3 regions of the Streptomyces sp. NPDC034103 genome follow, and region 1 is predicted to be linked to each of the others. Evidence: riboswitches for the same ligand, from Rfam matches in the RefSeq annotation. Region 1 holds a riboswitch; each other region holds the start of a gene.
What was found. A riboswitch is a leader RNA that binds a small molecule or an ion and turns the genes downstream of it on or off. The one in region 1 is predicted to bind cobalamin.
Positions count from the first base shown of each region.

Region 2: linked by a shared signal. The riboswitch ahead of ACZ56U_RS02470 (energy-coupling factor ABC transporter permease) and the one ahead of ACZ56U_RS21480 (prenyltransferase/squalene oxidase repeat-containing protein) in region 1 are both predicted to bind cobalamin.
Region 3: linked by a shared signal. The riboswitch ahead of ACZ56U_RS29785 (cobalamin biosynthesis protein) and the one ahead of ACZ56U_RS21480 (prenyltransferase/squalene oxidase repeat-containing protein) in region 1 are both predicted to bind cobalamin.

Region 1 covers NZ_JBVISS010000009.1:177,199-187,054, forward strand. The annotation lists gene ACZ56U_RS21450 (tetratricopeptide repeat protein) at 1-123, opposite strand, end outside; gene ACZ56U_RS21455 (ferredoxin) at 170-403, opposite strand; gene ACZ56U_RS21460 (aldehyde dehydrogenase) at 410-1,867, opposite strand; gene ACZ56U_RS21465 (MBL fold metallo-hydrolase) at 2,035-3,102, shown strand; gene ACZ56U_RS21470 (nuclear transport factor 2 family protein) at 3,193-3,666, shown strand; gene ACZ56U_RS21475 (phosphotransferase) at 3,735-4,400, opposite strand; cobalamin riboswitch at 4,418-4,558, shown strand; gene ACZ56U_RS21480 (prenyltransferase/squalene oxidase repeat-containing protein) at 4,676-5,908, shown strand; gene ACZ56U_RS21485 (SCO2322 family protein) at 5,905-6,567, shown strand; gene ACZ56U_RS21490 (energy-coupling factor transporter transmembrane component T) at 6,557-7,699, shown strand; gene ACZ56U_RS21495 (ABC transporter ATP-binding protein) at 7,696-9,402, shown strand; gene ACZ56U_RS21500 (ECF transporter S component) at 9,399-9,856, shown strand, end outside.
Region 2 covers NZ_JBVISS010000001.1:558,645-568,500, reverse strand. The annotation lists gene ACZ56U_RS02500 (hypothetical protein) at 1-61, shown strand, start outside; gene ACZ56U_RS02495 (hypothetical protein) at 150-851, shown strand; gene ACZ56U_RS02490 (sigma-70 family RNA polymerase sigma factor) at 1,001-1,633, shown strand; gene ACZ56U_RS02485 (energy-coupling factor ABC transporter ATP-binding protein) at 1,655-2,500, opposite strand; gene cbiQ (cobalt ECF transporter T component CbiQ) at 2,497-3,246, opposite strand; gene ACZ56U_RS02475 (energy-coupling factor ABC transporter substrate-binding protein) at 3,253-3,612, opposite strand; gene ACZ56U_RS02470 (energy-coupling factor ABC transporter permease) at 3,609-4,319, opposite strand; cobalamin riboswitch at 4,350-4,534, opposite strand; gene ACZ56U_RS02465 (hypothetical protein) at 4,825-5,229, shown strand; gene ACZ56U_RS02460 (pyridoxal phosphate-dependent aminotransferase) at 5,329-6,504, shown strand; gene ACZ56U_RS02455 (NAD(P)/FAD-dependent oxidoreductase) at 6,598-7,704, shown strand; gene katG (catalase/peroxidase HPI) at 7,786-9,856, opposite strand, start outside.
Region 3 covers NZ_JBVISS010000014.1:61,148-71,003, forward strand. The annotation lists gene ACZ56U_RS29760 (hypothetical protein) at 1-1,058, opposite strand, end outside; gene ACZ56U_RS29765 (alpha/beta hydrolase family protein) at 1,228-2,355, opposite strand; gene ACZ56U_RS29770 (class II aldolase/adducin family protein) at 2,483-3,214, opposite strand; gene ACZ56U_RS29775 (inorganic phosphate transporter) at 3,457-4,698, shown strand; gene ACZ56U_RS29780 (hypothetical protein) at 4,736-4,957, shown strand; cobalamin riboswitch at 5,090-5,230, shown strand; gene ACZ56U_RS29785 (cobalamin biosynthesis protein) at 5,332-6,273, shown strand; gene ACZ56U_RS29790 (cobyric acid synthase) at 6,270-7,805, shown strand; gene cobN (cobaltochelatase subunit CobN) at 7,802-9,856, shown strand, end outside.

The DNA.
Region 1 (9,856 bases):
CTGCCTCTCGTCCGGGAAGTGCCCGAGGACCTGCTCGAACGCCTCCGCGGCCCGCAGCCACTCCTCCGCGTCCCACGCCTCGTACGCCCGCTCGATGAGCTGCTTGGCCTCGGACTTCTTCACACCCACTCCAACGGTCCCTCGATGACGACCGCTGGAGCGTAAGCCTTCACTCCTCCGGCGGGAACACCGGCTCCCCGCTCCCCAGCAGCGTGATCATGATCGCCTCCACCGGGCAGCTCTCCGCCGCCGCGAGGATCTTCTCGTTGGCGTCCGTCTCCGGTTCGACCGGGTGGGACTGGCGGCCCGCGTCGAGGTGGAAGGCGTCGGGGGCGTGGTGGACGCACTGGGCCGAGCCGATGCAGAGGGAACGGTCGACCTCGACCTGCCAGCGGTCGCCCACGGCCGCTCACCCCTCCCAGCCGGCCGGGAGGTGGATCATCTTGTGCTCCAGGTACTCGCTGAAGCCCTCGGGGCCGAACTCCCGCCCCAGACCGGAGTTCTTGTAGCCGCCGAACGGGCCGAGCATGTCCAGGCTGAAGGTGTTGACGGAGTAGGTGCCGGTACGGACCTGGCGCGCGACCTCGATGCCATGGGCCACGTCCGCCGTCCACACGCTGCCGGACAGGCCGTAGTCCGAGTCGTTGGCGATCTTCAGGGCCTCGGACTCGTCACCGTAGGGAAGCAGGCAGATCACGGGGCCGAAGATCTCCTCCCGCGCGATCCGCATGGAGTTGTCGACGTCGCCGAAGAGGGTGGGCTCCACGTACCAGCCGCGGTCCAGGCCGGGCGGACGGCCGCCGCCGGCGAGGATCTTGGCACCCTCCTCCTGGCCGATGCGGATGTAGTCGAGGTTCCGGCGCTGCTGGCGCCGCGCCACCAGCGGGCCCACCTGCGTCGCGGGGTCCAGCGGGTCGCCGACGACCAGGGCGTTCGCCGCCGCCGTGAAGGCGTCCGCGAACTCGTCGTAGCGGGAGCGCGGCAGGAGGATGCGGGTCTGGGCGACGCACGCCTGGCCGTTGTTCATCCAGGCCGCCGAGACGATCCCGGGGACGGAGGTCTCGATGTCCGCGTCCGGTAGGACGACCGCCGCCGACTTGCCGCCCAACTCCAGTGTCACGCGCGTCAGATGGCGTGACGCCACCTCCATCACCCGCTTGCCGGCCGCCACCGACCCGGTGAAGGAGACCTTGTCGACGCCCGGGTGCCCGACCAGGTACTCGCTGACCTCCCGGTCGGCGGGCAGGATCGACAGCACGCCCTCCGGCAGCCCGGCCTCGCGCGTGATCTCGGCCAGGAGATAGGCGTCCAGCGGCGACTCGGGCGACGGCTTGAGCACCACCGTGCAGCCGGTGAGCAGCGCGGGCGCGAGCTTGGCGGCGGCGACGAACTGCGGGACGTTCCAGGGGGCCACGGCCGCGACGACGCCGACCGGTTCACGCCGGACCAGGATCCTGCCGAGGACGCCGTCGCGCTGCTCCTCGTAGGTGAAGTCCCGCGCGACCGTGATCGCCGCGTCCCACACCATCATCGCGCCGAGCGCCTGCGCCAGGACGCTCCAGGAGTACGGGGAGCCGTTCTCGGAGGAGATGACGCGGGCGATCTCCTCGTGCCGGGTGAGGATGCCGTCCTTGATGCGGGTGACGACCTCGACGCGCTCGTCGAGCGTCATGCGCGGCCAGGGTCCGTGGTCGAAGGCCGCGCGCGCCGCCGCGACGGCCCGGTCCACGTCCTCGGCCGAGGCGTGCGGGACCCGTCCGATGACCTCCTCGGTGTGCGGGGAGATCACCTCGATCACGTCCTTGCCCAGGGGGTCGGTCAACTCCCCGCCGATGAACAGCTGTCCGTGTTCCACGAGCTCGGTCATCGCGACTGCCTCCCCGGGAGCTGACTCTGACGGTTCATCAGATACCGGAACTGATACCAGCTCCCCTCGGAGGAGTCCACAGCGGCGAACGGACCAGAAGGGTGACCGGGGCTCCCATCGAAACCCGTTCTAGTTATAGTGACCGGAACGCGGAGACGGGGGAGCCCATGACGCAGTCGGTGCCACAGCCCGAACCGGCGGTCGGCGATCACGGCGGAGGCGTCCGCTCCCTGCGGGTCCCCATCCCCGACAACCCCCTGGGCTGCACGCTCGTCTACGTCGTCGACACCGACCGCGGCCCGGTCCTCGTCGACACCGGCTGGGACGACCCGGCGTCCTGGGACACCCTCACCGCGGGACTGACGGCACTGGGCACGACGGTCGGCGAGATCCACGGCGTGGTGATCACCCATCACCATCCCGACCACCACGGACTGTCGGGCAAGGTCCGTGAGGCCTCCGGCGCCTGGATCGCGATGCACGCGGCGGACTCGGCGATCGTCCGCCGCACCCGCGAGACCGACGCCGGCCACTGGCTGTCGTACATGTCGGCCAAGCTGACCGCGGCCGGCGCCCCCGAGGAGCACGTGGCGCCGCTGCGCGCCGGCCGGCCCCGCCGGCTCCCCGGCTTCTCCCCCGCCCTCCCCGACCGCGAGATCGTTCCCGGCGAACTCCTGGACCTCCCCGGCCGCCGGCTGCGCGCGATCTGGACGCCGGGCCACACCCCGGGCCATGTCTGCCTGCACCTGGAGGAGGAGCACCCCGCCCGACTCCCCGGCCACGGGCGGCTGTTCTCCGGCGACCACGTACTCCCCGAGATCACCCCGCACATCGGCCTGTACGAGGACCCCGACGACGCCACCGTCACCGACCCGCTCGGCGACTACCTCGACTCCCTGGAACGCGTCGGCTGTCTCGCCCCCGCGGAGATCCTCCCCGCCCACCAGCACGCGTTCACCGACGCGCCCGCCCGCGTACGGGAGTTGCTCGCCCACCACGAGGAGCGGCTGACCGGACTGCTGGCCCTGCTCGCGGCGCCGCTGACCCCGTGGCAGCTCGCCGAGCGCATGGAGTGGAACCGGCCGTGGGACCAGATCCCCTACGGATCACGGAACATCGCGGTCTCGGAGGCCGAGGCCCATCTGCGGCGGCTGGTGAAGCTGGGGCGGGCGGAGGCGGTCGCGGGGAGCGAGCCGGTGGCATACGTGGCGGTGACGGTCCCGAATGTGACCTGAGCCGCGCCCCCTCCTCGGTGGTCATCGGGCGGCGCGGGCCCGATGGCTCGAACGGTCGCCCCGGCCGGCCTGCGGCTGCTACACAGGATCATGGACCCCATCGAGCGACTCCTCGCCGAGCGCGCCTGCGAGCGCCTCATCGTCGATCTCGTCCGCCGCCTCGATCTCGGCGAACCCGGCTCCGTCGCCGAGCTGTTCACCGAGGACGGCAGCTGGGAGTGGCCCTCTCCGGGCGGTGACGCGCGGCGGTTCCAGGGGCGGGCGGCACTGCGGGAGTACTTCGGCTCGCGCCCCGGCGACCGGCTCTCGCGGCGGGTGATGTCGAACATCCTGGTCACCGTCGACTCCGCCGACACGGCGAGCGCGACCTCGTACTTCACCACGTACCGCGTCGACGGCCACGACGGCGGCACGACCCCGATCCCCTCCGGGCCGCCGGTCCAGGTCGGGCACTACGAGGACACGTTCCGGCGTACGGCGGACGGGAGTTGGCTGCTGGCCTCCCGGGTGCTGCATCTGCCCTTCGGGGGCCCGACACCTCAGGCGTCCGGGGCGAGCGGGTAGTCGAGGAGGTCGGGCCGGACCATCCCCCCGCTTCTGGTCGCCGCAGCACAGGGTGTGACGGGTCCCGCTCACATCAATGAGCGGATCAAGTCCTCTGCGGTCCCGAGGAGTTCGGTCTCCGCCCGGCTCATCGTCGGGTTCAGCGCCCGCCGCCGACGTGCCGCGGCCAGCCCCTCCTCCGTGAGCCGCGAGGCGTCGGCGAGCAGGCCGGTCAGCATCGCCCGGGCCGGTGCGGCGAGCGGGGTGTCACCGACGGCGACCTGGGCGAGGATCACGGCGGACATGCCCCAGTCGAGAGCGGGGTCGCCCTCCTCGGCGTTGGCCCAGTCGATGACGTAGGGGCCGTCGGGCGTCAGCATCACGTTGTCCGGGTGCAGATCCAGGTGGACGACCCGCCCCGGCAGCGCGTGCAGCCGGCGCAGCAGCCCGGCGACCACCTCCCCCGCCTCCCGCGCGCCGATCCGTCCGGCGCCGAACGCCGTCAGCAGCGTCGGCCCGTGCAGCCGCTCCATCACCAGCTCGGTCCGTGAGGAGTCGGCGACCCGCACCCTCGGCACCGGGTACCCGTGCCCGCGCACCCGCTCCATGACGGCGGCCTCGGCGAGCGCGTCGCCGTGGCCGTCCCGGGTCCGCCGCAGCACCCACGCCTCGTCGATCTCGTACACGTCCGAGGCCCGCCCCGAGCCGATCAGTCTCCCCGTGCTCTCCACGACCCCGAAACTACCGCCGCTCACAGCCGCCCCTCGGCGGCTTCCTACGGCCCGGTACAGTGGCCGGGTCGTCATCACGCCCGTACGGGGGGAAGCCGGTGCAATTCCGGCGCTGACCCGCAACCGTAAGCCCTTCGCACCACGAGAGGGCGAGCCGGATCGCCCCGTACGGTCCCAGTGACCGGCTCACGCGCACCGGCAACCGGCCGGTGTGCGGCACCGTCGAGGCATACGGAGCCGAGCCGCCGGGGTGTCCCGCGCTGCCCGGCTCCCCTTTCAGGGAGAGGCACCCGCCGATCATGAACGTCCGCCGCAGCGCCGCGGTCCTGGCCGCCACCGCAGTGATCGGGGCCGCCGCACCGGCCGTGGCCGCGAGTCCTTCGCCGTCGCCGTCGGTGGTGATACCGGACGGTCTCTACGGCAGCGCGGACCCCACGTACGACGGGGTGTGGCGGCAGTCGATGACGCTGCTCGCACAGGTGGAGCAGGGCGTGGACCCCGCCGAGACGGCGGTGGACTGGCTGGCCGGGCAGCAGTGCGCGAACGGTGCCTTCCCCGCTTTCCGCGCGGATGCCGCCAAGGCCTGTGACGCCAAGGTCATGGTCGACACCAACAGCACGGCCGCCGCCGTCCAGGCCCTCGCGGCGACGGGCGGCCACGAGGACGCGCCGGGCAAGGCGGTCGCCTGGCTGAAGTCCGTGCAGAACAAGGACGGCGGCTGGGGCTACACGCCGGGCAGGGCGAGCGACGCCAACTCCACCTCCGTGGTCATCGGCGCCCTGAGCGCCGTCGGCGAGCAGCCCGCGAAGGTGCGCAAGGACGGCAGGACGCCGTACGACGCCCTGCTGAAGCTCGCCCTGCCGTGCACCGGTGACGGCGCGGGTGCCTTCGCCTACCAGCCCGACAAGAAGGGCAAGCTCGCCGCCAACGCGGACGCGACGGCCGCGGCCGTGCTCGGCGCGCTCGGCGAGCAGCCGACGAACGTCCAGGCCGACGACGACACCGCCGCGGCGTCCTGCGCGAAGCCCGGCGACGCCGAGCAGGCCGCGCACAACGGCGCCTCCTACCTCGCCAGGGCCCTGGCGAAGGACAAGCACCTGACCTCGGTCATGCCCGGCAGCGAGAACCAGCCCGACTACGGCAACACCGCGGACGCGGTCGTCGCCCTCTCGGCCGCCGACTTCCACACCGAGGCCGCCGCCTCCGGCCGCTGGCTCGCGGCGCACGCCCTCAAGTGGGCCGAGCAGAGCGGTCCGGCCGCGTACGCGCAGCTCGTCCTCGCCGCCCAGGCCTCCGGTCTCAACCCGCGCGACTTCGGGGGCGCGGACCTCGTGGCCCTGCTGAACGCCACCGGTCCCCAGCCGCGGGACGTCCCCGCCGCGAACGAGAGCCGGGCCCCCGAGGCGGACGACAAGGCCGCCGAGAAGGACGAGGAGGGCGTCAGTGTCTGGTGGATCATCGGCGTCGGACTCGTCGCCGGCATCGGCGTCGGCTTCCTGATCAGCGGCCGCAACAAGAAGCGGCAGCCGTGATCCGCCGAGCCCTCGCCCCGCTCCTGGCCGCGCTGGTCCTGCTGACCGGCGCGACCGGCGCCGCCCACGCCACCGGCTACCGCTACTGGTCCTTCTGGGACCGCACCGGCGGCACCTGGACCTACGCCACCCAGGGGCCCGCCACCACCGTCCCCTCCGACGGGGACGTCCAGGGCTTCCGGTTCGCCGTCAGCGAGGACTCCGCGGACGCGACGAAGCCCCGCGGCACGGCGTCCTTCGCCACGATCTGCGCGCGGACCCCGGCCGAGGACGGCCGCAAGCGCGTCGCGCTGGTCGTCGACTTCGGTACGGCGTCGGACGCGCCCTCCGGTGAGACCCCGCCGCCGGCGCGGACGGCGTGCGCGGTGGTCGCCACCGACGCGACCACGGCGGAGGCCCTGGCGACGGTCGCCACACCCCTGCGGTACGGCACCGACGCCCTGCTGTGCGCCATCGCCGGGTATCCGCGGGCGGGGTGCGGGGAGCAGGTGGCGTCGGGGAAGAAGCCGCAGACCGAGTCCCCCGCGCCCGCCCGGTCCGCCGAGAAGGACGACGGCGGCGCGGGCCCGTCGGTGGGTGTCTTCGCCGGCGCCGCGGCCGTGGCGGCACTCGGCGCGGCGGCGGTGTGGCAGGCGAGGCGGCGCCGGAATGCGCGCTGAGCCCGGGCGCCGCGGCGACGGCCGCGCCCCGCGGCTCGCCCCCGGCGGCGCCGCACGGCTTCCTTCCGGCGCCACGCCGCTCCACCCCGGCGCTTGGTGGCTGTGGGCGCTCTCCCTCGGTGTCGCGGCCACCCGCACCACCAACCCCCTCCTGCTCGCCCTGCTGATCGCCACCTCCGCCTTCGTCGTGGCCGCGTGCCGCCCCGACGCCCCCTGGGCCCGCGCCTACTCCGCCTTCGTCAAGCTCGGCCTCGCCGTCCTGCTCATCCGCCTCGCCTTCGCCGTCACCCTCGGCTCCCCTCTGCCCGGCACGCACGTGATCGCCACCCTCCCCGAACTCCCCCTGCCCGACTGGGCGCAGGGCATCCGGCTGGGCGGCCGGGTCACCGTCGAGACCCTGGTCTTCGCGTTCTACGACGGCCTGAAGATCGCCACCCTCCTCATCTGCGTCGGCGCCGCGAACGCCCTCGCCAACCCGAGCCGGCTGCTGAAGACCCTGCCCGGCGCGCTCTACGAGATGGGCGTGGCCGTGGTCGTCGCGATGACCTTCGCCCCGAACCTCATCGCCGACGTGCAGCGGCTGCGCGCCGCCCGCCGCCTGCGCGGCCGCCCGGACGGCGGCCTCCGCGGTCTGCTGGAGGTGGGGCTCCCCGTCCTGGAGGGCGCCCTGGAGCGCTCCGTGGCCCTCGCCGCCGCGATGGACGCCCGCGGCTACGGCCGCACCGCCGCCGTCCCCGCCCCGGTACGCCGTACGACGGCCGCCCTCACCCTCGGCGGACTGCTCGGCATCTGCGCCGGGACATACGGTCTGCTCACCGCCGAGGGCGGCGTCTACGGCCTGCCCGTGCTGCTCGCCGGCGTCGCCGCCGCCCTCGTCGGCCTGCGGCTCGGGGGCCGCCGTACGCCACGCACCCGGTACCGCCCGGACCGCTGGACCACGCGCGCGTGGCTGGTCGCCGGTTCCGGCGCGGCCGTCGCGGCGCTGCTGGCCCTCGCCGCGGTACGGGACCCCGCCGCCCTGCACCCCGGGGTGATCCCGCTGACCGCCCCCACCCTCCCGCTCTGGCCCGCCGCGGCAGTCCTCACCGGACTCCTGCCGGCCTTCCTCGCCCCGCACAAGGAGCCGTCGTGATCCGCTTCGAGGACGTCTCCGTCATCTACGAGGACGCGTCCGAACCCGCCGTCCAGGGCGTGGACCTGGAGGTGCCCGAGGGTGAACTCGTCCTCCTCGTGGGCCCGTCGGGCACCGGCAAGTCCACGATCCTCAACTCCGTCGCGGGCCTGGTCCCGCACTTCACCGGCGGCACCCTGCGCGGTCGGGTCACGGTCGCGGGACGCGACACCCGGACCCACAAGCCGCGGGAACTGGCGGACGTCGTGGGCACGGTGGGCCAGGACCCGCTCGCCCACTTCGTGACGGACACCGTCGAGGACGAACTCGCCTACGGCATGGAGTCGTTGGGTCTGCCGCCCGAGGTGATGCGCCGCCGGGTCGAGGAGACCCTCGACCTCCTGGGCCTCGCCGACCTCCGCGCCCGTTCCATCGCCACCCTCTCCGGCGGTCAGCGCCAGCGCGTCGCGATCGGCTCGGTCCTCACCCCGCACCCGTTGGTCCTGGTCCTCGACGAGCCCACGTCGGCGCTCGACCCCGCGGCGGCCGAGGAGGTCCTGGCCGTCCTCCAGCGCCTGGTCCACGACCTGGGCACGACGGTCCTCATGGCCGAGCACCGTCTGGAACGCGTCATCCAGTACGCCGACCGGATCGCCCTCCTGCCCGGCCCGGGGGCGGCCCCGCTCCTCGGCACGCCGGCCGAGATCATGGCCGTGTCCCCCGTGTACCCGCCGGTGGTGGACCTGGGCCGCCTGGCGGGCTGGTCCCCGCTGCCCCTGACGGTGCGGGACGCGCGGCGCCGGGCGACGGACCTCCGGCAGCGGCTGGAGGCACCGCACAGGGACGCCCTGAAGGGGCGCGGGGAACTTCACGACCAGCGACCCAGCCGTCCTTCGGACGCCCCCGGCCCCTCGCGCGGCACCCCGCCCGCCCGCTGGTTCCGCCGCAGGCAGAACCCCGCCGCCCCCTCCCCGCATCCCGCCGAGGTCCGCGCCCTCACCGTCACGCGGTCCCGCGTCCAGGCCCTGCGCCACGTCGACCTCACCATCGCCGCAGGCGAGACCATCGCCCTCATGGGCCGCAACGGCGCCGGGAAGTCCACCCTGCTCAACACCCTTGTGGGCCTGGTCCGGCCCACCTCCGGCGAGGTCCGCGCGGGCGGCCTGACACCGCACCTCACGGCCCCCAGGGACCTCGTCGGCCGCGTGGGTCTCGTCCCCCAGGAACCCCGCGACCTGCTCTACGCCGACACGGTCGCCGCCGAGTGCGAGGCCGCCGACCGGGACGCCGGCGCGGCGCCCGGCACCTGCCGGGCCCTCGTGGGTGAGCTGCTCCCCGGCGTCGCCGACGACGTCCATCCGCGCGACCTCTCCGAGGGCCAGCGGCTGGTGCTCGCGCTGGCCGTCGTCCTCAGCGCCCGGCCGCCCCTGCTCCTCCTCGACGAGCCGACGCGCGGACTGGACTACGCCGCGAAGGCCCGCCTGGTGACGGTCCTGCGCGAGCTGGCCGCCGAGGGGCACGCGATCGTCCTGGCCACGCACGACGTGGAGCTGGCCGCCGAGCTGGCCCACCGGGTGGTGCTCCTCGCCGACGGCGAGGTGATCGCGGACGGCCCCGCGGCGGACGTCGTCGTCGCCTCCCCCTCCTTCGCGCCGCAGGTCAGCAAGATCCTGGCGCCGCAGAAGTGGCTCACGGTGGCGCAGGTACGCGAGGCGCTCGGATGAGGGCGGTCCGGCTGGGCCCCCGTTCGGTCGCCACCCTCGTCGTCACCGGCGTGGTCGGCCTCGTCGCGTTCGGCTGGCCCTTCATCACCCCGGCGGGCTCCGCCGTCGGCGCCCACAGCCAGGACGCGCCGTGGCTCTTCGCGGGTCTGCTGCTCCTGCTGGTCGCGGTCGTGGCGGCGGCGATCTCGGAGGCGGGCCTCGGTCCGAAGGCGGTGGCGATGCTGGGGGTGCTGGCCGCCACGGGGGCGGCGCTGCGGCCCATCGGCGCCGGGACGGCCGGTATCGAGCCGATGTTCTTCCTGATGGTGCTGAGCGGCCGGGTCCTCGGCCCGGGCTTCGGGTTCGCGCTGGGCTCGACGACGATGTTCGCGTCGGCGCTGCTGACGGGCGGGGTCGGGCCGTGGATGCCGTTCCAGATGATGGCGATGGGCTGGTTCACGATGGGCGCGGGCCT
Region 2 (9,856 bases), on a different contig from region 1:
CCAGGAGGACAGGTACGTCCACCCGTCCGCGGCGGACGAACCGGAGGCGGCGGCGCCCTGACACGCCGACCTGGCCGGCCTGAGTGGAGCGGGGGCGATTTCCGTACTCCTGCCTGATGAACCGGGTCCGGATGCGAGGATGAGGCGCCATGACAGCAGGGTGGTGTTCTCGCACGGTACGGGCCGCGGTCTTCGCGGCCGTCTGTGTGCTGCTCGCCGCCCTCGGCCACGTCATGATGTCCGGCAGCCAAGTCCCCGCCTGGGCGCTGGCCCTGGGCGCGGTCGTGACCGGCGGCGCGGGATGGTGCCTGGCCGGCCGTGAGCGCGGGCTGCCGCTGGTCGTGACGGTCGTCGTCGCCGCCCAGAGCGGGCTGCACTCGGCGTTCTCCCTCGCCCAGTCCGCGCGCGGGAGCGCCGGGTCCGGGACGACGGGGCACTCCATGGGGTCCGGCCACATGGATCCCGCGCACATGGACTCCGCGCACATGGGCTCGATGCACCTGGACGCCATGGCGTCCGTGGATATGGACGCCATGGACATGGGGCCCCTGGGGCACGCGGGTCACTCCATGCCCGGCTCCTCCTCCTTCGGCATGCTCGCCGCCCACCTGCTGGCCGGACTGCTGTGCGGGCTGTGGCTCGCGTACGGCGAGAAGGCCGCGTTCCGCATCCTGCGGGCCGTGGCCGGCCGGCTGGCGGCACCCCTGCGCCTGCTGCTCGCCCCGGTGCCCGGCACCCCCGAGCCGCCGCGCGTGCGCGCGCACCGGCCGTCCTCGGACCGGGTGCCGCGCCTTCTCCTCGTCCACGCGATCACCTCTCGGGGGCCGCCCGCGGGGACCGCTGTCGCCTGACGACAGCCGGTTCCCCGAGGCCGCCCAGGGGGTGCCTCGGGCCTCGGCCGTACGCGCCCGTGGGTGCCGTACGGCCGTCTCCCCGCACCGGACCGCCCGCGCCGACCCGCGCACCGGTCCGGATCATGGACGACCGAGAAGGACACCACGTGATCACTTCTGCCCTGTCCGCCGCGCGCGCGTCCCACGACGGAGCGATGACGCCGGACGAGTCGACAACGGCCTGGGCACTCGCCGCCCGGGGCGGTGACGCGGACGCGGTCGAGCACTTCGTACGCGCCCTGCACCTCGACGTGAAACGGTACGTCGCCCACCTGAGCGGCGATCCCCAGGCCGCCGACGACCTGGCACAGGACACCTTCCTGCGGGCGCTCGCCAGCCTGCACCGGTTCGAGGGCCGCTCCTCGGCCCGCGCCTGGCTGCTGGCCATCGCCCGCCGCGCCGTGATCGACAGCCACCGGCACGCCTCCGCCCGGCCCCGGCTCTGCGACGCACCGGACTGGCAGCTGGCCGTCGAGCGCGCGCAGCCGCGGGACCTGCCCGGGTTCGACGACGGCATCGCGCTGCTCGACCTGGTGGAGGCGCTGCCGGACGAGCGCCGCGAGGCCTTCGTCCTCACCCAGCTGGTCGGCCTGCCCTACGCGGAGGCGGCCGCGGTCAGCGACTGCCCCGTGGGCACGGTCCGCTCCCGGGTGGCCCGGGCCCGCGCGTCCCTGATGGACCTGCTGGACGACGGGGCCTCCTCCCCGGCGGGGGAGGAGGAACCCGCCCTGGCGGCCTGAGCGCCGCGAACCGGCCCGGCGTCAGCGGGAGGCGGCGTCGGGCGACACCGCGGCGAGCTCGTCCGGGGTGCGCGGACCCGGGGCGTCGTCGGCCAACAGCCCCTGCTCCCGGAGCAGTCGGGCGGCCGCGACACCCCAGGGCAGCCGCAGCCCCGCCTCCCGCAGCAGTTCCGTACGGGCCAGCATCGCGGCGGCGGGGCCGGTGTGCGCGCCGGCGCGGGTGAGCAGAGCGGCGTCGTCGGCCCAGCGCAGGGCGAGGTCGACGTCGTGGGTGGCCATCACCACCGTGGTGCCCGAGGCGCGCAGTGCGTCGAGGGTGGTCAGCAGCCGCTCCTGGCCGTCCGGGTCGAGTCCGGCGGTCGGCTCGTCGAGGATCAGCACGCGCGGTCGCATCGCCACGGCACCCGCGATCGCGGTCCGTTTGCGCTGGCCGTAGGAGAGCAGGTGGGTGGGCCGGTCGGCGAGCGCGGTGATGTCCAGGGCGGCCAGCGCCTCGGCCACCCGGGTCCGTACCTCCGCGTCGGGCAGACCGAGGTTGAGCGGCCCGAAGGACACGTCCTGGGCGACGGAGGCGGCGAACAGCTGGTCGTCCGGGTCCTGCACGACCAGCTGTACGGTCGTCCGCAGCCGGGTCAGCCCCTTGCGGTCGTACGACACCGGCCGTCCCTCGACCGACAACGCACCGCGGTGCGGCCGCAGTCCGCCGCTGAGCAGCCGCATCAGGGTGGTCTTGCCGCTGCCGTTGCGGCCCAGCAGCGCGAGGGCCCGCCCCTCGCGCACCTCGAAGTCGAGGCCGTCGAGCACGGTCGGGCCGTCCTCGTAGGCGAAGGACGCGCCCCGCAGGGCGACCAGTGCGGGCTCGCTCATGACAGCGGCCTTTCCAGGACGAGGGTGAGGGCGGCCACCGCCGCGAGCAGCGCGACGCTGGCGGCCGTGAAACGGACCGAGACCCTGGCCTCGGGCACCAGCACGCGCAAGGTGCCGTCGTAGCCGCGTCCGGCGAGACCGTCCTGGAGCCGGGCGGCCCGGCTGAACGCCCGGACGAAAGCGGTCGCGCCGAGCCCGGCCAGCGACCGCCACTCCGCCGCCCGGCCGGTGTGCCCGAGCCGCGCGGCCTGCGCCTCCCGCACGCGGCGCACGGAGTCCAGGAGCAGGAAGCTCATCCGGTACGTCACCAGGGCGACGTCCACGACGGGTGCGGGCACGCCCGCCCTGACCAGCCGGGGCAGCAGGTCCGACATGGGGGTGGTGAAGGCGAACAGCAGCACGCCGAGGGAGGCGGCCGACGTCCGCAGCAACAGCTCCCCGGCGCGCACCCAGCCGCCGTCGGCCGGGGCGACGAGACCGTCGGGGCCGCCGACCTGGACCAGCAGGGTGAGCGCCCCGGTCGCACAGAAGCCCAGCGGCACCCGGTAGGCGCGCCACAGGCGCCGGGCGGGCACCCCCGCCGGGCCCAGGAGGACGGTGACGGACGTCAGCAGCACCAGGGCGGCACCCGGCCAGGGTGGCAGCGAGATGGCCAGGATCGTCAGGCCGAGGCCGAGCACGGCCTTGTCCACGGGGTGACGGCGGCGCCAGCGGCTGCTGTGCGCGGCCGCGTCGATCGGCAGCACGCGGGATCAGGTCCGCTCGGTGGCGGACTCGTCCCGGGCGTCCTCGGACTTCTGTCCGGCCAGTGCCCGGGCCTCGCCCTGCCGACGGCCCCGGCGCAGTCCGAAGTAGTAGGCGAGGACGCCCGCGCCTCCTGCCGCCTGGAGGGCGAACAGGGCCGACTCGATCTCGCCGGACGGCGGTTCGTACAGCGGCGAGAACCAGGGCTCGTAGTCCGGCTCGATCTCGGTGATCGCGGTCTCGGCCTCGGTGTCGGAGCCCGTGAAGGGCTCCTCCTTGTGGTCGCCGAGCCCGAGGGCCAGCGGCAGTACGGCGAGCGCCGCCACGACGAGCAGCAACAGGGTGTTGATCTTCGCGTTCCGGCTCATCGGGCCACCGCCTCCGTCCCGGCGTCGGCCGCGGTCTTCTCCGGGCGGGTCAACAGCACGCCCAGCCGCGTCAGTTCGCCCTTGCTCGACTGGACCAGCAGACGCATCACGAACACCGTCAGCAGCCCCTCGCTCACCGCGAGCGGGATCTGCGTGACGGCGAAGATGGAGCCGAACTTGCCGAGCGCGCCCAGGAATCCGCTGCCGGGGTCGGGGAAGGCGAGCGCCAGCTGCACGCTGGTGACGCAGTAGGTGGAGAGGTCGGCGAGGAACGCGCCGAAGAACACCGCCACCATCAGCGGCGCACCGAGGCGCCGCAGCAGTCTGTAGACGCCGTATCCGGCCCAGGGCCCGACGATGGCCATCGAGAACACGTTGGCGCCCAGCGTGGTCAGGCCGCCGTGGGCGAGCAGCAGCGCCTGGAAGAGCAGGGTGATGGTGCCCAGTACGGCCATGATCGGCGGGCGGAACAGGATGGCGCCCAGGCCCGTGCCGGTGGGGTGGGAGCAACTGCCCGTCACCGAGGGCAGCTTCAGCGCGGACAGGACGAAGGTGAAGGCGCCCGAGGCGCCGAGGAGCAGGGTGCTCTCCGGATGCTCCCTGACTTCACGCGTGAGTGAGCGCACTCCGTGGACGACGAATGGCGCGGACGCGACGCTCCAGGCGACCGCGTGCGCCGGAGGCAGAAATCCCTCGGCTATGTGCATGGCTCAGCAGACCCTCTCCAGCACCTCGTGGATGGTTGACGCGCCTTGGCCGGTCTCCTGGCTCACGGGTCCCACCGCCCGGTGCTCCGCCTTCCCGGGTCACAAGGACCCAGTGGCTGCCCGCAAGGGCCGGAGCCGGACTTCCCGATCACAGTGGCGAGGGCCGCACCGGCATCGCACCGGATTTCCCGTTCACCAAGGCCTGGCGAGAGTAGTGCCCTCGGAAAGGCGCTGGCAAGCGCCGACAGGGGGCGCGCGGACGGCGCCCCCCGGCTCGCACCGGGCGCACACCGGGACGGGGCCGAACGCGGCGCGCACCGCGAGATCGACACCCGTGAGCTGCCCGCGGTGCTCGACCACGCCCACCCCCGCGGGGCCGCCCCTCCGCGACGCGGGCGTGCGGCGGACGCGTGGAGCGCGGGGCCGGCCCGGAAATTCCGGATGAACTCCCCTGTCTCTCAGGTAAGTTCGGCGCGACCAGTTGTTCGAAGAGAGGAACGCTGTCTTGCGCACGTCCCACCGCCGACTGACGTCCGCCCTCGGGATCGCCGCGGCCTCCGCGTCGGCACTCGCCCTGGGCATCGCCCCGGCCCACGCCGCCGGCGAGGTCTACGAGGCCTCCAACTCCATCATCTCCTCGCAGGTGACCGCGAAGACGTACTTCGCGGCCGACGGCGAGATCCTCACCGCCCTCGACATGGCGAAGGACGGCCACGGCACCGCCGCGCAGTGGCGCTACAACTCCAGCTCCGCCACCCACTCGTACTACAACGGCTCCGGCTACGCCGTCGCCCACGACTGGGACCTGTCCTTCGCGGAGGGCACCACCCTCCAGATCCGCGCCTGCCTCCAGGAAGGCTCCGACGGCACCCCGTACGACTGCGGCGGCTGGGAGTACGCCAGGGCCTGACGACCACGAGGTGACCAAGGGGCGGGCCCGCGGGCCCGCCCCTTTCGTGACCGCTTAGGGTCGGGACGTCCCGTCCGTCGTCGAGCCGGAGGTCGCAGCATGCGGATCTCGCAGCGGGCCGAGTCCGTCGCCCCGTTCTACGCCATGGAGTTCGGCAAGCACGCCGCCGCCCTGGAGGCCCAGGGCCACCACGTGGTCAAGCTGAGCCTCGGCGAGCCCGACTTCGGCGCGCCCCCGGCCGTCGTCGAGGCGATGCGCGCGGCCATGGACGGCCGGCCCATGAGCTACACCGAGGCGCTCGGCATGCCCGCCCTGCGGCAGGCGATCGCCGGGTTCTACGGCGAGCGGCACGGCGTCGACGTCGACCCGGGCCGTGTCGTCGTGACCGCGGGCGCCTCGGCCGCCCTGGTGCTGGGCGCCGCCGCGCTCGTCGACACCGGGGACGAGGTGCTGATCGGCGACCCGTCCTACCCGTGCAACCGGCAGATCATGGAGAGCTTCGGCGCCCGGGTCAGGCTGGTGCCGACCAGCGCGGCCTCGCGCTTCCAACTGGACGCGGACTCCGTTAGGGAGCACTGGACGGACGGCACGCGCGGGGTCATGGTCGCCACGCCCTCCAACCCGACCGGCACCTCGGTGCCGGGCGACGAACTGGCCGCGCTGTGCGCACTGGCCCGGGAGCGCCAGGCGTGGCGGATCGTCGACGAGATCTACCTCGACCTCGGCGACCACGACGACCAGGACCGGCCGCCCCGCAGCGCCCTGTCGTACGACCCCGACGCCGTCGTCATCAACAGCTTCTCCAAGTACTTCGGCATGACCGGCTGGCGGCTCGGCTGGTGCGTCGTTCCGGAGATGCTCGTACCGGCGCTGGAACGCCTCGCCCAGAACTACTTCCTGTGCGCCTCCACCCCGGCCCAGCACGCCGCCCTGGCCTGCTTCACCCCTGACTCCCTCGCCGTCTGCGAGGAGCGGCGCGCCGAGTTCGGGCGCCGGCGCGCGCTCGTCCTGGACGGCCTGGCGCGGATCGGGCTGCCGGTGCCGGTGCCGCCCGACGGGGCGTTCTACGTCTACTTCGACGTCAGCGGCACCGGGCTCACCTCGTGGGAGTTCTGCGCCCGGGCACTGCGGGAGGCGCACGTCGCGCTCACCCCGGGCCGGGACTTCGGAGTGGGGACGGCGGACACGCACGTCCGCCTGTCGTACGCGGCCTCCGGCGACACGCTGCGCGAGGGTCTGGCCCGGCTCGGCAAGTTCGTCGCCGGGCTGGCGTAGCGCATCGCTTCACGGAACGCACACATCACTCGCCCCGTAACTTTAAATTTCAAGCGTTACGCTGCTGGCTCCCCCACAGCACAGGAGAGTCGTGTGAGCGACGGCGACGTAGTGGTGATCGGCGGCGGCTACGCGGGCGTCCGCATCGCGAGGAAACTGGACGCGACCGCGCGGGTCACGCTGGTGGACCGCAAGGAGGTCTTCTTCCATCGCGTCGCCTCGCTGCGGGCGGGCGTCCGGCCGGAGTGGTCGGTGACGCCCTTCATCCCGTACGACCGGCTGCTCCGCGGCGGCCAGGTGGTGCTGGGCAAGGCGCTGCGCATCGACACCGAGGCCCGGCAGGTCGTCCTGGCCACGGGGGAGCGGCTGCCCTACGACGTGGTGGTGATCGCCACCGGCGCCGACTACCCCGAACCGGCCCGCTTCAACGGCACCACCGTCGAGGAGGCCGCGAAGGCCTTCGCCGGGCACCAGCAGGCCGTCGCCGGCGCCGACCATGTCCTCGTCGTCGGCGGTGGGCCCTCCGGTGTCGAGCTCAGCGCGGAGATACGGCTGGCCCGGCCGGACGCGCGGGTCACGCTCGCCCACTCCGGTCCCGCCCTGCTGCACGGCACGGGCAGCGAACGCGCCGGACGGAAGGCGCTGGCCTGGCTGGAGGCGCACGACGTGGAGGTGCGGCTGGAGTCGTTCATGTCGCCCGGCCTCGACTTCGGCACCTATCGCGACGCGCGCGGTGAGGTCCTGGAGGCCGACCTCTCGTACTGGGCCACGGGCACCACGCCCAACACCCTCTGGCTCCGCCTCGGCGGCCACGGTGACTGGCTGAACCCCTCCGGGCACGTCAAGGTCGACCGGACGCTCCGGGTCGACGGCCGCCCCGACGTCTTCGCGGTCGGTGACGTCAACGACGCCACGGAGCTCAAGATCACCCCCACCGCCCTGGCCCAGGCCGACCTCGCGGTCCACAACATCCGCGCCCACCTCCAGAGCCCCGGCAGGCACCGCAAGGAACCCCGCTTCTACCGTCCCGTCCACCGCACGCCGCTGATCGTGCCCTTCGGAGGGGCCGACGGCCTGACGTTGCTGCCGGTGCCCGGCGGGGAGAGCGCGGTCCTGGGCGGTCGTACCTCCGTCCTGGCCAAGGCGAAGACCCTGATGACGCCGTACATGCGCAGGCAGCTGGGATACACGGCCGCCTGAGGGCCCGCACTTCGCGCAGGGGAAACCCGGAACGCCCCGGCCGGCCCGTGCGGGCCGGCCGGGGCGTCCCGGTGCGCTGACTCAGACCAGGTCGAAGCGGTCGGCGTTCGACACCTTGACCCACGCCGCGACGAAGTCCTTCACGAACTTCTCCTTCGCGTCGTCGCTCGCGTAGACCTCGGCGAGGGCGCGCAGCTCGGAGTTGGAGCCGAAGACCAGGTCGGCACGGGTGCCGGTCCACTTGACCGCGCCCGAGGCGTCACGGCCCTCGAAGTGGGTCTGGTCCTCGGAGGTCGACTTCCACTCCGTGCCCAGGTCGAGCAGGTTGACGAAGAAGTCGTTGGTGAGGACACCGGGGGTCTCGGTGAGGACACCGAGGGACGTACCGCCGTGGTTGGTGCCCAGGACGCGCAGGCCGCCGACGAGGACGGTCAGCTCGGGCGCGCTCAGGCCGAGCAGGTTCGCCTTGTCGAGCAGCAGGTACTCGGCGGGCAGGCGGTTGCCCTTGCCCTGGTAGTTGCGGAAGCCGTCCGCGGTCGGCTCGAGGGCGGCGAACGACTCGGCGTCCGTGTGCTCCTCGGTCGCGTCGACACGGCCCGGGGTGAACGGCACCTCGATGTCGTACCCGGCGTCCTTGGCGGCCTTCTCGATCGCGGCGGCACCGCCGAGGACGATCAGGTCGGCCAGCGAGACCTTCTTGCCGGCGGAGGCCGCGTCGAAGTCGGCCTGGACGCCCTCCAGGACGCGCAGGACCTGGGCCAGCTCGTCGGGCTGGTTGACCTCCCAGCCGACCTGCGGCTGGAGACGGATGCGAGCGCCGTTGGCACCGCCGCGCTTGTCACTGTTGCGGAAGGTGGACGCGGACGCCCACGCGGTCGACACCAGCTGCGAGACGGTCAGGCCCGAGGCGAGCAGCTTGGCCTTGAGCGCGGTGACATCGGCGGCGTCGATGGGCTCGCCCTCAACCTGCGGCAGCGGGTCCTGCCACAGCAGCGTCTCCGCCGGGACCTCCGGGCCGAGGTACAGGGACTTCGGGCCCAGGTCACGGTGGGTCAGCTTGTACCAGGCGCGGGCGAAGGCGTCCGCGAACTGGTCCGGGTTCTCGTGGAAGCGCTTGGAGATCTCGCCGTAGACCGGGTCGAAGCGCAGCGAGAGGTCGGTGGTCAGCATCGTGGGGCGACGCTTCTTCGACGGGTCGTGGGCGTCCGGGATGATCTCCTCGGAGTCCTTGGCCACCCACTGGTGGGCGCCGGCGGGACTCTGGGTGAGCTCCCACTCGTAGCCGAAGAGGATGTCGAAGAAATCGTTGGTCCACTGGGTCGGCTTGGTGGTCCAGGTGACCTCGAGACCGGAGGTGATGGCGTCGCCGCCCTTGCCGGTGCCGTAGGTGCTGGCCCAGCCGAGGCCCTGGGCCTCGATCGGGGCGGCCTCGGGGTCGGCGCCGACGTTGTCCGCCGGGCCGGCGCCGTGGGTCTTGCCGAAGGTGTGACCACCGGCGATGAGGGCGACGGTCTCCTCGTCGTTCATCGCCATCCGGCGGAACGTCTCACGGATGTCGCGGGCCGCGGCGAGCGGGTCCGGGTTGCCGTTGGGGCCCTCGGGGTTGACGTAGATCAGGCCCATCTGGACGGCGCCGAGCGGGCTCTCCAGCTCGCGGTCGCCGGAGTAGCGCTGGTCGTCGAGCCACGTGGTCTCGGGACCCCAGTACACGTCCTCGTCGGCCTCCCAGACGTCGGCGCGGCCGCCGGCGAAGCCGAAGGTCGTGAAGCCCATCGTCTCCAGCGCGACGTTGCCCGTGAGGATCATGAGGTCGGCCCAGGAGATGGACTGGCCGTACTTCTTCTTGACCGGCCACAGCAGACGGCGGGCCTTGTCCAGGTTGCCGTTGTCCGGCCAGCTGTTCAGCGGCGCGAAACGCTGCTGACCACGGCCGCCACCGCCGCGGCCGTCGCTGATGCGGTAGGTGCCGGCGCTGTGCCAGGCCATCCGGACCATCAGCGGGCCGTAGTTGCCGAAGTCCGCCGGCCACCAGTCCTGGGAGGTGGTCAGGACCTCGGCGATGTCCTGCTTGACGGCCGCGAGGTCGAGGTTGCCGAACGCCTCGGCGTAGTCGAAGTCCGCACCGAGCGGGTTCGCGACGACCGGGTCCTTC
Region 3 (9,856 bases), on a different contig from region 1:
GTCACCGCGCGCACATCGGGCTCGGCGGGGGCGCCGACGACGCGCAGCGCCTCGAAGGCGAGACCGCGCAGCAGGGCGTCCTCGCCGCGGGCGGCGGAGAGCAGCTCGGTGACGGCGCTGCCGACCGGGCGGGCGGCGAGCCAGGCTCGGTATTCGTCGCGGGCCGCCTTGGGACGGAGCTGGGCACAGCCGCGCAGCATCTCCTCGGCGACGGCCTCGATGTTGCCGGCGGGGCTCTGCGCGGCGACGCAGATCTGCTCCAGCTTGACCCAGACCGCCCAGTTGCCGAGCGGGGTGAGCGTGGCCTGCGCGTCGCCGTAGGTGAGGGCGCCGACGGAGGCGAGGGCGCGCAGGGCCCAGTCGAGGAGGGGTTCGAGGGGGGTGTCCTCGGCCCGCTCCCGCTCGGGGTCGGGCTGCGGGCCGTAGGGGATCTCGCAGCGTTCGGTGCGCAGTTCGGTGACCCGCTGCCCCAGGAGGTCCAGCAGCTGTGCCACGGGCACGGGGCCGGCGGAGAGCTGGAGGAAGGAGAGCACCTGCGGCATGGCCGAGACGACCTCGGCGACGGTGGCGGCCTCGTGCTCGGCCGGTTCCGGGTGGGCGAGCGACCAGGCGTCGAAGAGGGCCACCCAGCCGCGCAGCACGGCGCTGTCGTCGCGGTGCCAGGCGCGCAGCCGCCAGCCGGGGCGGGCGCTGCCGCCGTGCACCTCGACGAGACCGGCGAGCCGTGCGGTGTCCCAGTCGGCGCGGATCTGATCCGCGGTCAGCCCCAGGTCCGCGGCGGCCCGTTCGGCGCTGCTGTCGGAGAGGGTGGCCTTGCCGTCGGCCTGTCCGGCGTCCCGGCCCGGGCCCAGCGCGGCGTCGGCCCAGTGGGCGACGCGGGCCGCGCCGGCCAGCTGCGAGCGGGCCATTCTGGCCAGCTCGGCCTGGGCCGGGGTGCCCTGCGGGGGGCGGGGTGCGGGGCGGCGCGAGGGCCGCTGGGTCATCGCTCGGGGGGCGGCGGCCAGGGGTCGCGGTCGGACGAGTCGAAGCCTGGAGTCGCGCGGGATACGGGACGTCACGGGTGCAGTCTTCCGGTTGACGGTCCGAAATCCCAAACGGAATGTAACGGCGGGCGATGGAGAGGGCCAAGGCAGGGCGTCCGGCGGGCGCTCGGGGGACACGAACCGGCCAGTGGTACGGCCTTAAACGGAATCCGTGGGCCGGGCTCCCGGGCAGGCCGGGGCGGCGTTACATCAGCGGGGTGAGGAAGCGTCGGAGCACCTCTTCGTAACCGGCGGGGTCGGCGTTCCACATGGCGCCGTGCGGGGCGTGCGGGACGGTGTGGAGGGCGATCCGGTCCGGGCGGGCGGCGGCGAGGCGACGCGAGTGGGTCCAGGGGGCGATGGTGTCGTCGGGGCCGTGCACGATCAGCGTCGGCACCCTGAGGAGGTCCGGGTCGGCCGCCTCGGCGGCGGCGTCGGCATGCAGCCCGGTGCGGCCCTGTGCGGCGCGCACGGCGAGCGGGAGCAGGGCGCCCGGGGTGCGGCGGGCGGTGGCGAGGGCGCGCAGGGTGGTCTCCCAGCTGAGCACCGGGGAGTCGAGGACCAGGCCGGAGACGCGGTCCCGGACCCCGGAGTGGGCGGCGGCGCGCAGGGCCATGGTGGCGCCGGTGGACCAGCCGTGCAGGACGACCTTCCGGGCGCCGTTGCGAACGGCGAAGCGGATCGCCGCGTCCAGGTCGCGCCACTCGGTCTCGCCGAGGTGGTTCAGGCCGTCCGGCGGGCGGGGCGCGCCGAGGTCGCCGCGGTAGCCGAGGGCGAGGACGGGGAAGCGGCTGGCGGCGAGGAACTCCAGGACGTTCAGGGAGAGTTCGCGGGTGGTGCCGAGGCCGTGCACGGAGATGACCCAGGTGGCCCGGATGCCGGGGACGAACCACGCGGGCAGGGCGCCGAGTTCGCCCGGGACGTCGACCTCCTGATAGGTGAGGCCGAGGGCGGAGACGGGGTCGCCGACGTGGACGTTGGGGGTGAACCACACGGTGTCGCCGGGGCGCAGGGTGCCGTGCGTGACCCGCTCCAGCCGGCGTACGACGGTGTCGGCGGTGTGGGCGGCGGTGTCGAGGACGGGGCCGACGACCGCGTGGGCGGCATCCCCGGCGAGGCCGTAGGTGCCGGGGCGCAGGGCGGCCAGGTCCCGGGTGAGGGCGACCTGGCCCGCGGCCGTGGCGTGCACGGTGAGCCGGGGCTCGGTGGGCAACGGCCCGCCCGGGGGCGCCTTGAGGGCGGCGTCGCTGGCGAGTCGGCCGACGGCGACGCTCGCGGCGCCGGCGGCCAGGGCCACGGTGACGGCGGCGGCCGTCGCTTTGACAGTGCGCACGCGTCCAGTGTCCTGGTGGACCCGGTCACAGGCCAGTGGGAGGACGGATCGGGGTGAATCGCCGTGCCGCGCGGTGAGTCGGGGTGACGCGGATCGGTGTGCGACGCGTGGGGGGCCGGGGCCCTCGTCACCCGCGCTGCCCGTACCCCCGCAGCTTCCGGCCGGCCTCCGCCACCTGGTCCTCCGACAGGAGCGTCGGACTGAGGCCCGGTACCGAGGACGCCGTCAGCCACAGACGGCACATCCACTCCAGCTGGGCGGTGCGGTCGAAGGCCTGGTCGAGGGTGGCGCCGTAGGTGATCGTGCCGTGGTTGCGCAGCAGGCAGCCGGTGCGGTCGGCGAGGGCGCGGAGCATGTGCGCGGCCAACTCCTCGGTGCCGTACGTCGCATACGGGGCGACCCGGACGGCGCCGCCGAGCGCGCCGGACATGTAGTGGATCGCCGGGAGCTCCGGGACGAGCGTCGAGACGGCCGTCGCGTGGACGGCGTGGGTGTGGACGACGGCGCCGGCGTCACCGCTGCGGTAGATCGCGAGGTGCATGGGGAGTTCGCTGGTGGGGACGAGCCGGCCGAGGACCTGGCGGCCGTCGAGGTCGACGCCGGTCACGTCGTCGGGCGTCAGCCGGTCGTAGGGCACTCCCGAGGGGGTGACCAGCACGGTGTCCTCGACACGGACCGAGACGTTGCCGGAGGTGCCGACGACGAGCCCGTCGGAGACGGTGCGCCGGGCGGTCGCCACGAGCTCCTCCCAGGCGTGCGCCTCCTCGGCGCGCACGCTCCGCCGCCACGGCTGCGGCGCATCCTGTGCGCCCTGCCCGGCACCTTGCCCGTCCCGCTGCTCGCGTCGCTGCTCGCCCATGCGGCGATCCTGTCAGGTGGGGGCGTACGACGGGACCGGGCCGGGGCACTTCGGGGCGGGGTCCGGGCGGCCTGCTGGACGGCTTCCGGGGGCGTGACTCGGGCGGCGCTCGGGCCGCGCGGGAGGATCGGAGGGGAAACCCTCGATTCCAGTCACCGTGCGGCCCGCCTCAGTTCACCTTCCGTTCATCCTGGTTGCTTACGTTCAACGAGCCAATGACGCTCGAACGATTGCCTGGGTAAATGGAAAACTTTTCGCTGATCCTCGCGATTGTGGTCGTAACCGCACTCGCGTTCGATTTCACGAACGGTTTTCACGACACCGCGAACGCGATGGCCACCACCATCTCGACCGGTGCGCTCAAGCCCAAGGTCGCGGTGGCCATGTCCGCCGTGCTGAACCTTGTGGGCGCCTTTCTCTCCGTGGAGGTCGCCAACACGATCTCCAAGGGTCTCGTCGACGAGAGCGGCATACGTCCCGAGGTCATCTTCGCCGCCCTGGTCGGCGCGATCCTCTGGAACCTGCTGACCTGGCTGGTCGGGCTTCCCTCCAGCTCCTCCCACGCCCTCATGGGCGGTCTGATCGGCGCCACCATCGCCTCGGCCGGCACGGGTGCCGTCCACGGCGACGTGCTCGTCACCAAGGTTCTGATCCCGGCGATCGCGGCCCCCCTGGTCGCGGGCATCGCCGCGCTGCTCGCCACCCGGCTGATGTACTCGCTCGGGAAGAAGTCCGCGGGCAGCAAGTCCTCCGAGAAGGGCTACCGCGCGGGCCAGATCGCCTCGGCCGGCCTGGTCTCCCTCGCCCACGGCACGAACGACGCGCAGAAGACCATGGGCATCATCACGCTCGCCCTGGTCGCCGGCGGCGCCGTCGCCCCCGACTCCGACCCGCCGATGTGGGTCATCCTCTCCGCGGGTCTCGCCATCGCGCTCGGCACCTACCTCGGCGGCTGGCGCATCATCCGCACCATGGGCAAGGGCCTGACCGACCTCCAGCCGCAGCAGGGCTTCGCCGCCCAGACCTCCGCGGCCACGGTCATCCTCGCCTCCTCGCACCTCGGCTTCTCCCTCTCCACCACCCACTCGGTCTCGGGTTCGGTGATGGGCGCGGGTCTCGGCCGCAAGGGCGGCGTGGTGCGCTGGTCGACCGCGACCCGGATGTTCGTGGCGTGGGGCCTGACGCTCCCGGCCGCGGCACTCGTGGGCGCGATCGCCGAGTCCGTCTGCGACCTCGGCAGCTGGGGCACGGCCCTGGTGGCGGTCTTCCTCGTCGGCTCCAGCGCGGCGATCTGGAAGATCTCGCGCCGCGAGGTCGTCGACCACACGAACGTCAACGAGAGCGAGGAGCCGGCCGGCGTCGTCACCACGGCGATCGCCGCGGTCACCCCGCCCCCCACCGGCACGGTGACCGAGGACCTCACGGCCACCATCCCCGCCCCGATCGCCGCGACGGCGGAGCCGGCCCCGCCGGCCGCCGTCTGAGCCCCACGCACCCCACGTCAACGAAGGAATCACCGGCATGAAGATCGACTGGGAAGCGCTGGGCTCCGTCTTCGGCGTCAGCCTCGTGGTCACCGTGGCTCTCGTGGCCCTCTTCACCCTCGGCATCAAGGGCCTGACCCGCCAGGAACAGGCCTCGGCCCAGGGTGGCTCCGCCGCCCTCGCGGTCACCGCCGCGTACGCCTGCTTCGCCGCCTGCGCGGCGGCGGTGGCGTACGGGATCTATCTGATCGTCGCCTGAGGCGACGCGCACGGCCCCCGTGGGGTGCGGGACGGTTCGCCGTCCCGCACCCCACGTTTTCGTGACACCCGCGACCGCCCGTATGTGGGCCTCGGCACACTCCCCCACCCCAGGTCAACGGCAAGTTGACGGCCCTTCGGAGCCCGTGGTGGACTGCCGTGGCCATGTACGACGGCATGGAGAGGAAGCCGGTGCGAGTCCGGCGCGGTCCCGCCACTGTCACCGGGGTAGGTAGCCCCGGGAGCCAGGAACTCTCGTCGTCGGTCTCGTCGAACCAGGGCGTGGACACCCTGAGTGAGGACATATCACCATGCTCGCCTGCCGTCTGAGGTACCGCTCCAGGTCGCTGCCCGACCCCACGGCCGGCTGAGCCGATGCGTGCCGATCGCGTCTTCGCGTACGGCGCCGCCGCCGGACTTCTCGGGGACCTGCTGCTCGGTGATCCACGCCGGGGGCATCCGGTCGCCGCGTTCGGACAGGCCGCGGGCGCCGTGGAGCGGATGCTGTGGCGGGACCACCGGGGCTGGGGGGCGCTGCACACCGCGGTGTGCGCCGGAAGCGTCGTGGCGCTCGGTGCCGTGGCGCAGCACGTCCTACGCCCCTCCCGTACCGCCTCCGTCGCGCTGACCGGCGCCGCCACCTGGGCCGTCGTCGGGGGCACCTCGCTCGCGCGTGAGGCCCGGGTCATCGGGCGGGCCCTGGCCGCCGGGGACGTCGAGGCGGCCCGGGAGCGGCTGCCGCATCTGTGCGGGCGGGATCCGCAGGCCCTCGACGCCGACGGGATCGCCCGGGCCGTCGTGGAGTCCGTCGCCGAGAACACCTCCGACGCCGTCGTCGGGGCGCTGGTGTGGGGAGCCGTCGCCGGGGTGCCGGGACTGCTGGGCTTCCGGGCCGTCAACACGCTGGACGCCATGGTCGGGCACAAGTCCCCCCGCTACCGGCGGTACGGGTGGGCCTCGGCCCGGCTGGACGACGTGGCGGGTTGGCCCGGGGCGCGGCTGACCGCCGTACTCGCGACGGTGGCCGGCGGCGATCCGCGCGGTGCCGTGCGGGCCTGGCGTGCCGACGCGCGCCGGCATCCGAGTCCCAACGCCGGGCCCGTGGAGGCCTCGTTCGCGGGGGCGCTCGGGGTACGGCTGGGCGGGACGTTGTCGTACGCGGGGCGGGTGGAGCACCGGCCCGTGCTGAATGGGGAGGGGCGATCCGTGGAGGTCACGGACATCGAGCGGGCCGTACGGCTGTCGCGCCGGGTCGGGCTGCTGGCGCTCGGCGTGGGTGTCGCCGCGCGGGCCGTCGTGAAGGGGCGCAGGTCATGAGCGGCGGGGGGCTTCTCGTCGCCGGGACCACCTCCGACGCCGGCAAGAGCGTTGTCACCGCCGGGATCTGCCGGTGGCTGGTGCGCCAGGGGGTCAAGGTCGCGCCGTTCAAGGCGCAGAACATGTCCCTCAACTCGTTCGTGACGCGGGAGGGTGCCGAGATCGGGCGGGCGCAGGCCATGCAGGCCCAGGCCTGCCGCGTCGAGCCGACCGCGTCGATGAACCCCGTGCTGCTCAAGCCCGGTGGCGAGCAGAGCAGCCAGGTCGTCCTGCTCGGCAAGCCGGTGGGCGAGATGAGCGCACGCGGGTACCACGGCGGGCGCCAACAGCGGCTGCTCGGCACCGTGCTGGACTGTCTCGCCGAACTGCGGGGCACGTATGACGCGGTGATCTGTGAGGGCGCGGGCAGTCCGGCCGAGATCAACCTCCGGCGCACCGACATCGTGAACATGGGCATCGCCCGCAATGCCGGGCTGCCCGTGCTCGTCGTCGGTGACATCGACCGCGGTGGGGTCTTCGCCTCCTTCTTCGGGACCGTCGCCCTGCTGTCCGAGGCGGACCAGAGGCTCGTCGCCGGGTTCCTCGTGAACAAGTTCCGGGGGGACGTGTCCCTCCTCGAACCCGGGCTCGACATGCTGCACGGCCTCACCGGGCGGCGCACCTACGGCGTGCTGCCCTTCCGGCACGGGCTCGGCATCGACGAGGAGGACGGGCTCCGGGTGTCCCTGCGCGGGACCGTCCGGGAGTCCAACACCGCCCCGCCCGTGGGCGAGGACATCCTGCGCGTCGCCGTCTGCGCGGTCCCGCTCATGTCCAACTTCACCGACGTCGACGCCCTGGCCGCCGAACCGGGTGTCGTGGTGCGGTTCGTGGACCGGGCGGAGGAACTGGCCGACGCCGACCTCGTCGTCATCCCCGGCACCCGGGGAACCGTCCGGGCCCTTGAGTGGCTGCGGGAGCGCGGCCTGGCCGACGCCCTCACCGCACGGGCCGCACAGGGGCGCCCGATCCTCGGCGTCTGCGGCGGGTTCCAGATCCTCGGCGAGCACATCGAGGACGAGGTCGAGTCGCGCGCCGGCGCGGTCGACGGCCTCGGAGTGCTTCCCGTACGGGTGCGGTTCGCCCGCGAGAAGACCCTCACCCGGCCGGAAGGCGAGGCCCTCGGCGAGCACGTCGCCGGGTACGAGATCCATCACGGGGTCGCCGACGTCAGCGGCGGGGAGGCGTTCATCTGTGATGACAAGGGACACAGCCTGGACGGCTGCCGGGTCGGACAGACCTGGGGCACGCACTGGCACGGGTCGCTGGAGTCGGACGGGTTCCGGCGGGCGTTCCTGCGCGAGGTGGCGGCCGCCGCGGGCCGCCGCTTCGTGCCGGCGCCCGACACCTCGTTCGCCGCGCTGCGCGAGGAGCAGCTCGACCGGCTCGGCGACCTGATCGAACAGCACGCGGACACAGACGCGCTGTGGCGGCTCATCGAGTCCGGCGCGCCGCAAGGACTGCCTTTCATTCCACCGGGAGCGCCCGCATGAGCACAGTGTTGTTGTTGTCGACCGCCGACACGGACCTGCTGGCGGCCCGCGCCGCTTCCGGTGCCGACTACCGGATCGGCAACCCGACCCGCGTGGACGTGGCGCAGGAGCTGCCCGCGCTCGTCGAGGGCGCGGACATCGCCGTCGTACGGCTGCTCGGCGGCAAGCGTGCCTGGGAGGACGGGCTGGCCGCGCTGAAGGCCGCCGGGATCCCGACCGTGCTGCTGGGCGGGGAGTCCGTCCCGGACGCGGAGTTGATGGCCGAGTCGTCCGTGCCGGCCGGTGTGGTGGCGGAGGCGCTGAAGTACCTCGTCGAGGGCGGCCCCGACAACCTCACCGAACTCGCCCGGTTCCTCTCCGACACCGTGCTGCTGACCGGTGAGGGGTTCGTCGAGCCGCAGAAGATGCCGGAGTTCGGCGTCCACGGCTCGTACGCCCGCGAGGAGGGCCGCCCGACCGTCGGCGTGCTCTTCTACCGGGCCCATGAACTCAGCGGCAACACCGCCTTCGTGGACACCCTCTGCGAGGCCGTCGAGGCACGCGGCGCCAACGCCCTTCCCGTGTACTGCGGTTCGCTGCGCGGGGCCGACGCCGCGCTGTACGAGATCCTCGGCCAGGCCGACACCCTCGTCGCCACCGTCCTCGCCGCCGGCGGCGCCCACGCCTCGCATGCCTCCGCCGGCGGTGACGAGGAGGCCTGGGACATCGGGGCGCTCGCCGACCTCGACGTGCCGGTGCTGCAAGGGCTCTGCCTCACGTCGTCCCGGGCGGCCTGGGACGCGTCCGACGCCGCCCTGTCCCCCATGGACGCGGCGATGCAGGTCGCGATCCCGGAGTTCGACGGACGCCTCATCACCGTCCCGTTCTCCTTCAAGGAGCAGGGCCCGGACGACGTCCCGGTGTACGTGGCCGACCCCGAGCGGGCCGCGCGCGTCGCCGGGATCGCCGTGCGGCACGCCCGGTTGAAGCACAAGGCGAACAGGGACAAGAAGCTCGCGCTCGTCTTCACCGCCTACCCGACCAAGCACTCACGTGTCGGCAACGCGGTGGGCCTGGACACCCCGGCCTCGGCGGTGCGGGTGCTGGACGCGCTGCGGGACGCCGGCTACTTCGTCGAGGGGCACCCGGACAACGGGGACGAGCTGATCCACCGGCTCATCAACGCCGGTGGCCACGATGTCGAGTGGCTCACCGAGGAGCAACTGGCCGCCGCGCCCGCGCGGGTGCCGCTCGCGGACTACCGGGCGTGGTTCGACAGGCTCGATCCGGAGCTGCGGGACGCCATGCTGGAGGCATGGGGTGAGCCGCCCGGCTCGCTGTACGTCGACGGGGACGACATCGTGCTCGCCTCCCTCCAGTTCGGCAACGTCGTCGTGATGATCCAGCCGCCGCGCGGCTTCGGCGAGAACCCGATCGCGATCTACCACGACCCGGACATGCCGCCGTCGCACCACTACATGGCCGCGTACCGGTGGCTGGAGAACTCTTTTGGCGCCGACGCCGTCGTGCACATGGGCAAGCACGGCACGATGGAGTGGCTGCCCGGCAAGGGGCTCGGGCTCAGCGGCGGCTGCGCGCCGGACGCCGTGCTCGGTGAACTCCCGCTGATCTACCCGTTCATCGTCAACGACCCCGGCGAGGGCACCCAGGCCAAGCGGCGCGGACACGCCACGGTCGTCGACCACCTCGTGCCGCCGATGGCCCGCGCCGACACCTACGGCGACCTGGCCAAGCTGGAGCAGTTGCTCGACGAGTACGCGCTCGTCTCCGACCTGGACCCGGTGAAGGCGCCGGCCGTGCGGGCGCAGATCTGGACGCTGGTGAAGGCGGCCGAACTCCACCACGACCTGCATGTCGAGGACCAGCCGGACGACGACGCCTTCGACGAGTTCGTCATGCACATCGACGGCTATCTGTGCGAGATCAAGGACGTGCAGATCCGGGACGGACTGCACATCCTGGGCGGCGGCCCGGTCGACGAGGCGCGGGTCAACCTGGTGCTCGCCGTGCTGCGGGCCTCGCAGGTGTGGGGCGGACAGGCGAACGCGCTG